Regions from separate parts of the Ensifer sp. EB106-03-01-XG145 genome, predicted to be linked through region 1. Evidence: predicted binding sites of a transcription regulator. Region 1 holds the regulator's gene; each other region holds the start of a gene.
What was found. Region 1 encodes LexA, which represses DNA repair genes until DNA is damaged. Its sites were predicted from a motif close to TGTTCNNNNTGTGTTCNG; they were not measured.
Positions count from the first base shown of each region.

Region 2: a site for LexA is predicted at 2,453-2,470, ahead of radA (DNA repair protein RadA). Genes of this name have one in related genera too.
Region 3: a site for LexA is predicted at 2,349-2,366, ahead of AC3WWH_RS25120 (ribonuclease T2). Genes of this name have one in related genera too.

Region 1 covers NZ_JBYTEC010000001.1:1,744,723-1,748,871, forward strand. Annotated here, with positions in the region: gene AC3WWH_RS08520 (thermonuclease family protein) at 1-403, shown strand, start outside; tRNA gene AC3WWH_RS08525 (tRNA-Cys) at 556-629, shown strand; gene AC3WWH_RS08530 (hypothetical protein) at 844-1,176, shown strand; gene lexA (transcriptional repressor LexA) at 1,267-1,992, opposite strand; gene AC3WWH_RS08540 (hypothetical protein) at 2,238-2,534, opposite strand; gene AC3WWH_RS08545 (hypothetical protein) at 2,794-3,489, shown strand; gene AC3WWH_RS08550 (hypothetical protein) at 3,498-4,149, shown strand, end outside.
Region 2 covers NZ_JBYTEC010000001.1:1,177,753-1,181,901, forward strand. Annotated here, with positions in the region: gene AC3WWH_RS05735 (CvpA family protein) at 95-718, opposite strand; gene radA (DNA repair protein RadA) at 949-2,352, opposite strand; gene alr (alanine racemase) at 2,508-3,647, opposite strand; gene AC3WWH_RS05750 (AraC family transcriptional regulator) at 3,802-4,149, shown strand, end outside.
Region 3 covers NZ_JBYTEC010000013.1:2,563-6,711, forward strand. Annotated here, with positions in the region: gene ettA (energy-dependent translational throttle protein EttA) at 1-1,385, opposite strand, end outside; gene AC3WWH_RS25120 (ribonuclease T2) at 1,553-2,335, opposite strand; gene AC3WWH_RS25125 (alpha/beta fold hydrolase) at 2,521-3,456, shown strand; gene AC3WWH_RS25130 (DMT family transporter) at 3,468-4,149, shown strand, end outside.

The DNA of each region.
Region 1 (4,149 bases):
CAAGGCGCCGACACCCGTGGTGCGGCCCAGTGAGGAAGTGAAGACGGCATCCGTTCGCACGGATCAGTTTTATTTCTGCGGGATTCGCAACGACAACTGCGTGATCGACGGCGCCACCTTCCTGTACCACGGCGAAACGATCCGCGTCGCAGACGTCGATGCGCCGCGTATTCGCCAGGCAAGCTGCGACAAGGAACGTTCGCGCGGCTTCTATGCCAAGCAGCGCCTGCGCGAATTGTTGAATGCGGGTGACTTCAGGCTGGAAACGGCGAGCGGCCGTCAGGATGCCAAGGCCGGTGAAAAGCTGCGGCTGGTCACCCGCGGCGACCAGTCTATCGGGCGTGTGCTCGTATCCGAGGGGCTGGTGCGGCCGTGGACAGGACACGCGACGCCCTGGTGTTGAGGCCACCCCAGATGCGATCGGCGGAGGTTCGCGATCGCTCTGTGGAAAGTATCCGTCTTACAAATCGACGGCGCGTTTTTCGGAAAATGCCTCTTGCGGTTTTTCTGCAATCATTCTAAATCCGCGCCAACGCTCGGTTATCCGAGCTGTGAGGCCTCGTGGCGGAGTGGTGACGCAGAGGACTGCAAATCCTTGTACCCCGGTTCAATTCCGGGCGAGGCCTCCAATAACTCTCACCTCATTTTAGTGCGGATAGACGTTCTGCCTCAGGGCAGAGCGATTGTGTGTGTTTGCCTCCACACGCCCGCACAAGCCACGTCTTCTAAGCCACTATCGGATCTTATCGCTTCGGTGAAATCGGTAGAGGGGGAACGATGACTCCGCTGACATCAGCCGCATCGGTAGCGTCCGTCATCATCAAAACGGAGGCAATGGCATATATGAAGACGAAACTTGTCCTGACGGCCTTGGCCCTCTTCGCTGCGACCACATTTGAGGCGCAGGCAGAGGATCTGGTTTTCAAGCTGAAGAACAACACGGGCGCAGTGCTGACGAACTTCTATACGTCGCCTGTGGGCGTCAACGAGTGGGAAGACGATGTTTTCGGCCGGCAGGTGCTGAACCCAGGGGAAGACATGGAGATCACCATCGCCGACGGCCGGGAGGTCTGCAAGTACGACATGCGCTTCGAGTTCGAAGAAGGCTCCGGCCTCGATACGACCGAAGACATGCAGGACCTCTGCGAGCTCGGCGAGTACACCATCCACGAGTAAGAGGCGTGCCTTCAGGTCGCCTTCAATAAACAGAGCCTCGCAGCCGCAAGCGGTGGCGAGGCTCGGTCGGATGCCAGGTTTCCCTCGGAATCAGTGGTAGCGGCGGATCAGCCCGACGAGCTTGCCCTGGATCTTCACCCGATCGGGCCCAAAAATCCTTGTTTCGTAGGCAGGGTTCGCGGCTTCGAGCGCGATCGATGCGCCCTTGCGCCGGAAGCGCTTCAGCGTCGCTTCCTCATCATCCACGAGCGCCACGATGATATCGCCGGGATTGGCCGTATTGCCATTGCGGATGATCACGGTGTCGCCGTCGAAGATGCCGGCTTCGATCATCGAATCGCCCTTGACTTCGAGAGCGTAGTGTTCGCCGTTGCCGATCATGTCGAGCGGAACGGTAATGTCGTGCGTGTTATTCTGGATGGCCGAGATCGGCACACCGGCAGCGATGCGGCCCATGACCGGCACGGAAACCGATGTGTTGTCGGCCACGGGCGCGGGCTTCGGCGGTGCGGCAGGAGCGGCCACTGGCGGCTTGCCGAGGCTGCCCTCGATCACGCTGGGCGAGAAGCCGCGGCGGGGCTGCTGCTGGCTGGATACGTAAGCCTCCGGAAGCTTGATGACCTCGAGCGCGCGAGCCCGGTTCGGCAGACGGCGAATGAACCCGCGTTCTTCGAGTGCCGTGATCAGGCGGTGAATGCCGGACTTCGACGCCAGGTCGAGCGCATCCTTCATTTCATCGAAAGATGGTGGGACGCCCGACTCCTTCATGCGTTCGTGAATGAAGAGAAGCAATTCCTGTTGCTTGCGGGTCAGCATGGCACGTCGCTCCCAGAGGCGTGAAACAAATCAAGAACAGACACTATCTGTTCCATATGTGTTCCGCAAGTGCCTAAAATTCCGTGAACTCAGACAATTGGCGCGTCTGTGCGTGTCGATTGGTCACTTTTACGGGAGCAGAGCGGCTTTGGGCGATGATCGTGCCCAAACGGAGGGCGGCGGCGTAGCGCATTACGCGACGCACGGCGATTCGAACGAATCGCGAGCGTTTTTGTGCAAAGAGGCTAGGCCGGCTGCGTGGCGGCGCACGCGTCTTCGAATTCCTTCACCGTCTCGGCGCTGTTGTCTTCTGGAAGTACGGCATCCGCCGCATCGGTCGCGACCGGCCTGTCGCCATCATAGACGAACGACTGGATGTAGAACGCGATCGCACCCTTCCACACCTTGCGTCCATCGATCTGATGGCATGGCACGGCGCTCTCGAAATCGGTCTGAAGTTCGTCCACCGTGGCGGCGCTGAGCTTGACGTCAGGCATATTAGGCGATGCGACTATCGAAGCGAGAAGCAGGGCGGCAAGCACGGTGATCGTCCACTTTGATGCAAGGGTGGGACTACGGGGCGGTTAACGATGTGAACCGCGCTTTCGTTCCGAAGTCCAGCAAGCTTGGCGATCACTGTCATGTGTTCAACAGCTCTTTGGGTGCAGGCTGTGGCCGTTTTGCGCCAGGGGCACGCAGCGGCGAAGCCGCCTCAGCCTGGCGCGCCGTCCTTGCCGCAATCGCATGGGTTGCGCCAAGTCGCGGCCTCGCTACGGGCGTGCACAAATCCGTGTTGTGAAGATGTCGCACGTCTCGACAGGTAGTAAAAAAACGATAACTTTGCGGGAAAAATGGGGTGATTGCATGCGTAGATTGTCGTTGGCGGTTCTCTGTCTGTTGGTGGCGGCGGGAGCGGCCTCTGCTGAAGAAGGGCGTTCGAATATCTGGAAGGAGGTCAATGCCTGGACGGTGGGCTCCGATCCGTCCTTGGGCGGCTCGTGCTATGCGGCGACGAGCTACGACGCCGGAATGATCCTTCGAATCGGCTTTTACCCGAGAGGATCGGCGAACCTGGCGTTTCTTTCGATCGGCAATGCCGACTGGAAATCGATCGAGCCGCAGCGGGAGTATGACGTCGCCTTGCAGCTCGACCGTGGCCGCCAGTGGCCGGCTGTCGCGTTCGGCGTGGACCTCACAGGCTCGAAGGCTCTGGTCGTCAACTTCTCCAACACCGACTTCTTCACCGAATTCGTGCGCAAGAACACGCTGGCGCTGGCGTTCGAAGGGCGCGTCGTGGCGAGCCTCAGCCTGCGCGATTCGATGAAGGCCGTCAGCGAGATGTTCAAATGCCAGGAGGCGGTGATTGCGTTGATGCCAAACGGCGGGCAGGGGGCGGCCGCCGATCCGTTTGCGGGCGCCGGCGGGAATGCGCCAAACAATGACCCCTTTGCTGGCGGCGGCCAGACCAAGTCGTCGAAAGATCCCTTTGCCATGTGATCTTTGGCGTGAGCGTCGGTCCGCGGGGAGAGGTGAATATTCCTAAAATTTTGCATGGGTGCGGGTCACCCACCCTCGACAGTCACGCGGCGACCTATCAAAATGCGGGCAAACGGGGGTTTTGCATGCGTAGATTGCTGTTCGGGTTGGTGAGCTGTCTGATGGCCACGGGACCGGCCGTGGCTGAGGAGTCCGAGATCATCAAATGGAAGGAAGTCGGCGGCTGGACCGTTGCTTCCGACACGTCGATGGAAGGCTCGTGTTTCATCACGTCGATATTCGAAGGCGGAATCAGGCTGCGCCTGGGGTTCTATCCCAAGGGCTCCGAATCGCCACTCTACATGAGTTTCGCCAGCGACGACTGGAAGTCGCTCGAGGTCGGCAAGGACTATGACCTGACGTTCCGCTTCGACAAGAGCGATCCCTGGAGTGCGGCGGCGACCGCCGCCGGCGACGAGAGCGGCAAGTTCCTGTTCGTGAACGTCACCGATGCGGAATTCCTGACGGGGTTCGTGCGCAAAAGGACGTTGGCGATCGCCTTTGACGATCGCGTTGTCGCAAACCTCAGTCTGCGCGGCACCGGCCCGGCGGCGGAAGAACTCCTGAAATGCCAGCGAGCCGTGGATGAGATCATCGCCGACGAGGGCCGCAAATCCAAGG
Region 2 (4,149 bases), 570 kb from region 1:
TCTTCAAGCGATCTTAGCTGAAAACGGCTGCAAGCGTTATTCCCCAAAAGGACAAAGCCCGCGGGGCGGGCTTTGTCGGCAAATCGTTCCTGTCTCAGCCGTTGGTGGCCGGTGCGTCGTCGGCGGGCGCCTGCTCCGGCGTCGTCGACGGTGTCTGGCCGGGGGTCGCCGCCGGCGCTTCGCCTTCACCTTCGCCGGTGGTGTCCTTGCCGCGCAGGCGGTCGAGAATGGTGGCGTCGGCTTCTTCAGGCAAAAGCGCGATCAGCTTGTTGCCGAGATTGTCGAGCAGCGGCTTCGACTTCGCCTGGGTTACCCAGGTCGGCTGCTGCTGCGGAGCGACGAGCCAGTTGAAGAACAGCATGGCGACGACGACCAAAAGAATGCCGCGGGCGGCACCGAACAGGAAGCCGAGGGTGCGGTCGAGCGCGCCGATGCGGCTGTCGATGATGAAATCGGCAATCCGCATTGTGATGAAGGAAATGATGATCAGCGCGACCAGGAAGATCACGGCCGCCGATCCGATCAGCGCGACGGTATCGCTGTTGGTGTACTGCTTGGCGTAGGGCAGAAGCTGCGGGTAGAGGAAATAGGCGGCCGCGGCCGCACCCACCCAGCTCGCGACCGAGAGCACCTCGCGCGAGAAGCCTCGAACCATGGCCAGGATTGCGGAAAACAGGGCGACGCCGAGAACGATACCGTCGAGAATTGTAATGGGCATTTTGTCCTTACTCCGGACCCGGTTCGTCCGGGTCTCCTCAAGCCTATCCGCCATCGGCCCTGCTTGACGTTCAGGGCATTTTCAGCCTCTTCGCGGCCCTACAGCGCCGCGCGTCCTTTCGGGCGCGCAAAGGTCGCTGTAGCGCTCAGACCTGCTGCATAACTTTGTCCTTAAATCGATCCCGATCTAAGGAATTATGCAGTCGTGGACGGTCTGCGGCATCCGCATCTTCAATCTTCGTCCTCCACCGGTCTCAGCGCGTTTCGCGATCCCGCGATGCGCGCCACCAGATCCGGCAGGCTTTCCATTTCGCTCCATCGGCCATTGCCGTTTTTCGGCAATTCGGTGGACGCGGACGGTAGGACCGCCTGCGAGAACCCGAGTTTCTCGGCTTCCTTAAGGCGTTGTGCGGTATGCGCAACCGGCCGGATGGCGCCCGACAAGCTGACTTCGCCGAAATAGACGCAATCGGCCGGAAGGGCAAGCCCGGCAAGCGATGAAACCAGTGCGGAAGCCACAGCTAGATCAGCAGCAGGCTCCGAAATGCGATAGCCGCCGGCGATATTGAGATAGACGTCGTGCTGGCCGAGGCGTACGCCGCAATGGGCTTCGAGCACAGCGAGGATCATCGACAGGCGGGCGGAATCCCAACCGACGATAGCGCGCCGCGGCGTACCGAGCGAGGTCGGCGCGACGAGCGCCTGCACTTCGACAAGAATGGGGCGGGTGCCTTCCATGCCGGCAAAGACTGCCGCACCCGGCGATTTCTCGTTGCGCTCGCCGAGGAACAGCTCCGAAGGGTTGGCGACTTCGCGCAGACCCTTGTCCGACATTTCGAAAACGCCGATCTCGTCGGTCGGGCCGAAGCGGTTCTTGACGGTGCGCAGGATGCGGTAGTGGTGGCCGCGGTCGCCTTCGAAGTAAAGCACCGCATCGACCATGTGTTCGACGACGCGAGGGCCGGCGATCTGGCCCTCCTTGGTGACATGACCGACGAGCACGACGGCGGTTCCCGTCTGCTTGGCGAAGCGGATCATCGCCTGCACGCCGGTGCGCACCTGGGTGACCGTGCCGGGCGCCGAATCGACGATGTCGCTCCAGAGCGTCTGGATCGAGTCGATGATCACGAGATCAGGTCGCTTGCCTTCCGAAAGCGTTGCCAGGATGTCCTCGACATTGGTCTCCGCGGCAAGCAGCACGTCGCAATCGGCAGCACCCAGGCGCTGCGCACGCAGACGCACCTGCGCCACGGCCTCTTCACCGGAGACATAGATGACGCGGTGGTTGCGACGCGACAGCGCTGCGGCCGCCTGCATCAGCACCGTCGATTTGCCGATGCCGGGATCGCCGCCGACGAGCAGCGCCGAGCCGCGCACGAAACCGCCGCCGGTCACCCGGTCGAGTTCCGAAATCCCGGTCTGGATACGCGGCGCGTCCTCGATCTCGCCGGAAAGCGTGGTGAGCGCCACCGGGCGGCCCTTCTTCGGCGCGCGCGTCGGACCGCCGCCGATGCCCGCTGTCGGATCGTCTTCGATGATCGTGTTCCACTCGCCGCAGCCTTCGCATTTGCCCGCCCAGCGAGTGTGGACGGTGCCGCAGTTCTGGCAGATGAATTGGGTACGGGCTTTCGCCATCAGGATCGGACTTTCGAAATCTGGGAGCCGCCGGCACATGCGAGGCGATGCCGCCGACGACAGGAGAATCACCTTTGTCGTCACATAATGCCGCGGAACGCGGAACAAAAGGTGAATTTTAGCGAAGGCCGCAAGGAATTCACGGGAAAGCCACGTCAGACGGCGCCGACATAGTTCCTGATGTAACGATGCCCGAGGCTGGTCAGCAGCTCATAGCCGATGGTTCCGCCGGCGCGCGCCACGTCGTCAATGGCGATGTTTCGGCCGAAAAGCTCGATGTAATCGCCCGGCCGCGCTGCACCGGCCGGCAGGTCCGTGACGTCGAACAGACTGAGGTCCATGGTGACGCGCCCCACATGCGGCACGCGCTTGCCGTGCAGGAAGCCGAATGCCCCTGATGGCGTTGCCTGCCGTAGAGCCACGCCGCCGCCGGAGACCGAACGATGGTAGCCATCGGCGTATCCGACAGCGACGGTGGCGATGCGGCTGTCCCTGTCGAAGCGGGCGGAGGCGCCGTAGCTCGCCGTGCCTCCGGCCGCGACCTCGCGGATCTGGATGATCCTGGCTTCGGCGGTTACCACTGGGGTCATCGGGTTGATGGCATCGTTGACCGCCTCGCCGCCATAGACGGCGATGCCCGGCCGGGTGAGCTCGAAATGATAGTCGGCGCCCAGGAACACACCGCCGGAATTGGCAAGGCTTGCATCGACACCCTCATAGGCAGCGGTCGCTTCGCGGAAGCGCCCGAGCTGGTAGGCGTTCAACGGGTGCTGCGGTTCGTCGGCACAGGCGAGGTGGCTCATGATCAGGACTGGCGAGAAGCTTGCGGGTCGCGCCGGGTCATTGGCAAGCGCCACGGCGGCCTCGACCGAGAGGCCCAACCGGTTCATGCCGGTATCGATATGCAGCACGCAGGGGTGGTCGCCGCGCTCGGAAAGAGCCGCCATGAATACCGCAAGCTGCTCGTCGGAATTGATGATCGGCACCAGGTCATTGTCGAAGAAGAGCTCTTCGTTGCCCGGCCACATGCCCGCGAGAATGTAGATACGGCCCTCCGGAACGAGGGGGCGCAGTTCCGCACCTTCCTCGGCATTGGCGACGAAGAAGTCGCGCGCACCGGCGGCATAGAGGGCAGGGGCTGCATCATCGATGCCGAGGCCATAGGCGTCCGCTTTCAGAACCGCTGCCGCCCGCGCCTTGCCGGAGCGGGCATTCATCGACCGCCAATTGTCGGCAAGCGCACCGAGATCGATCGTAAGGCGGTTGGAGGCGGAAAGAAATTCTGGGGGGAGCATGCCGGACACTCTTCGTGGACGATACGAAGAGCAATACAGCCAACGGCCCATGGTCGCAAATGCGCGCCTGTCGCATCGCCGTCACGCGGGCCTTGAAGGAAGGACGAGCACTTTTGTGCAAGACGGGATCGCCTCGGGTCACTATGGTTGCCCAATGCAGACGATTTCGCAGGAAGAAGCCATAGAGGTCATGCCGATTGAAGGCGGTGAGCGCACGCGCTTCTGGCGCGATCCTCGCTTTATGGGCATGGAATGTCTGACGGCGACCTTCATTACCCATGAATTCGCGCCGCATGCACATGAGACGTTCAGCATCGGCGCGATCGAGGCCGGCTCGCAGATCAGCAAGATCAAGGGCGAACGTTCGGAGGCGGGCCCTGGGTTCTTCTACCTGATCAACCCCGACGAAATCCACGACGGCCACCCCGGCGGCAGCGGCTATCGTTATCGCATGGTCTATCCGAGCGCCGATCTGCTGGTGAACATCATCGAGGACGTGACC
Region 3 (4,149 bases), on a different contig from region 1:
AGCAGCAGCACGTTGCCGCCGGCCTTCAGCATCTTGGCGAGGTGAACGCGGTTGCGCTGACCACCCGAGAGGTTGCCGACCTTCTGCTGCTGGTCGCCGCCCTTGAAGTTGAAGGTCGAGCAATAGGCGCGCGAGTTCATCTCGTACTTGCCGAGCTTGATGACTTCGGCACCGCCGGAGATTTCTTCCCACACGGTCTTGTTGCCGTCGAGCGCATCGCGGCTCTGGTCGACATAACCGAGATGCACGGTGTCGCCGATGCGGATCGAGCCGCTGTCGACCTGCTCCTGGCCGGTGATCATGCGGAAGAGCGTCGTCTTCCCGGCGCCGTTCGCGCCGATGATGCCGACGATGCCGCCCGGCGGCAGCTTGAGCGACAGGCCGTCGATCAGCAGGCGATCGCCGTAGCCCTTGGTGACGCCCTCCATCTCGATGACCACCTGGCCGAGACGTTCGCCGACCGGGATGATGATCTGCGCGTCGCCCGGACGCTGGTTTTCCGCCGCGTTGACCAGTTCGTCATAGGAGCGGATACGCGCCTTGGACTTGGCCTGGCGGGCCTTGGGGCTCGATGCGATCCACTCCTGTTCGCGGGCGATCGCCTTCTGGCGGGAGGCCTCTTCACGGCCTTCCTGCTGCATGCGCTTGGCCTTGGCGACGAGGTAGGCCGAGTAGTTGCCTTCGTAGGGAATGCTGCGGCCACGGTCGAGCTCGAGGATCCAGCCGGTGACGTTGTCGAGGAAGTAGCGGTCGTGGGTGATCATCAGCACGGCGCCGGGATATTCGCGCAGGTGCTTTTCGAGCCAGGCGATGGTCTCGGCGTCGAGATGGTTGGTCGGTTCGTCGAGCAGCAAGAGGTCCGGCTGCGAGAGCAGCAGCTTGCAGAGAGCCACACGGCGCTTTTCACCGCCGGAAAGGCTGGTGACGTCGGCATCACCCGGCGGGCAGCGCAGCGCTTCCATGGCCATCTCGACCTGGCTTTCGAGATCCCAGAGGTTCTGGCTGTCGATGATGTCCTGGAGCTTCGCCCCCTCTTCCGCCGTCTCGTCGGAATAGTTCATCATCAGTTCGTTGTAGCGCTCGACGATCGCGGTCTTCTTGGCAACGCCTTCCATTGCGTTCTCAAGCACCGTCTTCGTCGGATCAAGCTGCGGCTCCTGCGGCAGGTAGCCGACGGTGGCACCCTCGGCTACCCAGGCTTCGCCGGTGAATTCCTTGTCGAGGCCGGCCATGATGCGCAGAACCGTCGACTTACCGGCGCCGTTCGGGCCGAGGATACCGATCTTGGCGTCCGGGTAGAACGACAGATGAACGTTCTCGAGAACCTTCTTCGCGCCGTAGGACTTATTAAGTCCGGCCATATGATAGATAAACTGACGTGCCATAAGGGAATGCTCCGCAGGGAAAGGAAATTTGCCCGCTATGTAGGCGAATTATAGGAAGGGGGCAATGAGCAAAGGCATTCGCCTCGGCTTGTCCCCCCACCTATCCCATGCGGCAACCCTGCGCCTCCAGCACATTCGCTGCCGAAGAACAGTGCCTGCAAAGCGGGTCAGCTTCGCCCGGCCGTATCGGCAATACCCTTGGCGCATTTGAACTCGGTCGGCCCCGCCGCCTGGATCAGCGGTACGAGGCTGGACGCCTTCATGACGTCGCCGGTCAGCCCGATCGTCAACCCGGTGATGATGCTGCGCCCCTGAACCGTCTGGCAGCGCATGCGCACCCGGTCGCCGGCGCCAGTGCCAAAACTCTGGTCGAAGGCCTGCTTGATCGTCGCCTCGTCGAGTTCGGAGCCGATGCGCTGACGGAACAGCGCGCCGACCGCCGAGCGGTTGAGCTCCTCCAGCATGCGCAGCTGCGCCGAGAAATAGTCATCGATCGAGCCGCTCTGGCAGGTGCCGCTGCGCAGCCACTGGTGCCGGTCGAGGCCGGATTGCACGCCGGGCATGGCGATCAGCAGCCGCGCCGCCGTGTCGTCTGCCATGGCGAGTTTCGGCAGTTCAAGCCAGCTGCCCTTGCGATCCTTCGCGCGCACCTCGGCCGTTACCCCGCAATAGCTTTTGCGCAGGGGCCAGAGGCCATGCAGCGAGAGATTGGTGGCGTCGAAACGCTCTGCGGTCTGGCTTTCGCATTCCTTGCGTTGCGGCCGCGTTTCGCAGAAGCCCGGCTGCCAGCTCACCGCCAGCACATATTCCGTGCGGCTGGTCGCGCCTTCGGAACCCCCTTGATCCGACATTTCCTCGCCGGCAGCAAAGGCGGCCGGCGCAAGGAACAGCGCCAACGCCGCCAGCAGTCCTGCCATCGGACCCGATATCGCCTTACAGAAACTAACCATGATATCCTCCTGCTGAAACAAAACAGGAACGAATATCGCTCAAAACGGGAAAATTGCAACTCTTAATTAAGATGAGCGCACATTCGCGTGTGACCTCATGCGCAACGAGCAACAAGCGGCGATTGCCTTTGCCTTGCAAATCGATTTGATATCGAATTGGTCTGTCGTTGTTGCCGGGGGAAATCGTGTTCGGGCAGGTGAAGACACATCAGAGCCCGACCGGAGCCACCTTGAGCTGGCGCCATTTCCCCGCGACCGCTCATGCGCGCGGCATCCTCCTCATCAGCCACGGCCTTGCCGAACATTCCGGCCGCTACGCCCGCTTTGCCGAAGCGATGGCCGCGCATGGCTTCCAGGTCTATGCCCACGACCATCGCGGCCATGGCGAGACGCGCGCGCCCGACGCCCCGCTCGGCATGTTTTCGAGCCGCGACGGCCTCGACAAGATCTTCGCCGATATCCGGGCTGTGCGCGAAATCGCGACCGCCGCCCATCCGGGTCTTCCCGTCATCCTCTTCGGCCATTCCATGGGCGGGCTGATTGCGCTGAACGCAGCCGAGGCTGATCCCGGCCTCTATGATGCGCTCGCCGTCTGGAACTCCAATTTCCGTCCCGGCCTCGCCGGCCGCGGCGGCCAGATGATCCTGAAAATCGAGAAGGCGCTGAAGGGTTCGGATGTGCCGAGCCCGCTCCTGACCAAGCTTACCTTCGGCATGTGGGGCGGCGCGATCAAGGATCGCAAGACCGATCTCGACTGGCTCTCGCGCGACGATGCCGAGGTCGCGAAATACGCGGCCGACCCGCTCTGCGGTTTCGATGCGACCGTCTCGCTCTGGCTCGACCTTTTCCGGCTATCCTTCGGCGGCGCCCGGCCCGACCGGCTGACGCGGCTCCGCAAGGACCTGCCCATTCATCTCGTCGGCGGCAGCGCCGACCCGTCAACCGAGATGGGCAATGCCATTCGCTGGCTCGGCGCCAAGATGAAAGCGGCCGGTCTGACCAACGTTACCGTCACCGTTTATGACGGCATGCGCCACGAGACCCTCAACGAACTCGGCCGGGAACAGGCGACGGCGGACTTTGCCGCCTGGTGCTTGGGCGCCGTCGCAGGCAGGCGCTGACCGGAAATATCATGGCCGACATGTCCCTTCAAAAGATCGCCACGGACCACAACCGCATCTCCTTCGGGCTGACGCTGATGGTGATCTCGGTGCTCCTGTCGCCGCTGATCGACATCTTCGCCAAGCTGGCGATTGCGACCGTCCCTTCGGCCGAAATCACCGCCGTCCGCTTCCTGCTTCAGGTCGTCTTCATCCTGCCGATCGTGCTCTTCCGCGGCAGCCTCTTTGATCTCACCTGGCGCAAGACGGGTCTGCATGCGTTGCGCGGCGGCCTCCTGGTCGTGACGATGCTCTCCTTCATCACCACGCTGAAGGTGATGGAGGTTGCCGACGCAATTGCGATCTTCTTCGTCGAGCCGATCATCCTGACGATCCTCGGCAGCATCTTCCTGAAAGAGACCATCGGCTGGCGGCGTTACACCGCCTGCGGCGTCGGCTTCTTCGGCGCGCTGCTCGTCATCCAGCCGAGCATGCAGGAGGTCGGTTGGATCGCGCTTCTGCCTGTTGTCGCCGCCTTCGGCCTTGCCGTGTTCCTGCTCGTCACCCGCATGGTCGCGCAGAACGAGGACCCCTGGTCGATGCAATTTCATGCCGGCATCTGGGGCGGGCTCTTCTGCCTCGTGCTTCTCTATTTCGGCGAAGGCACCGGTTCCGGCATCTTCGATCCGGTCTGGCCGCAGGGCTACACCTGGT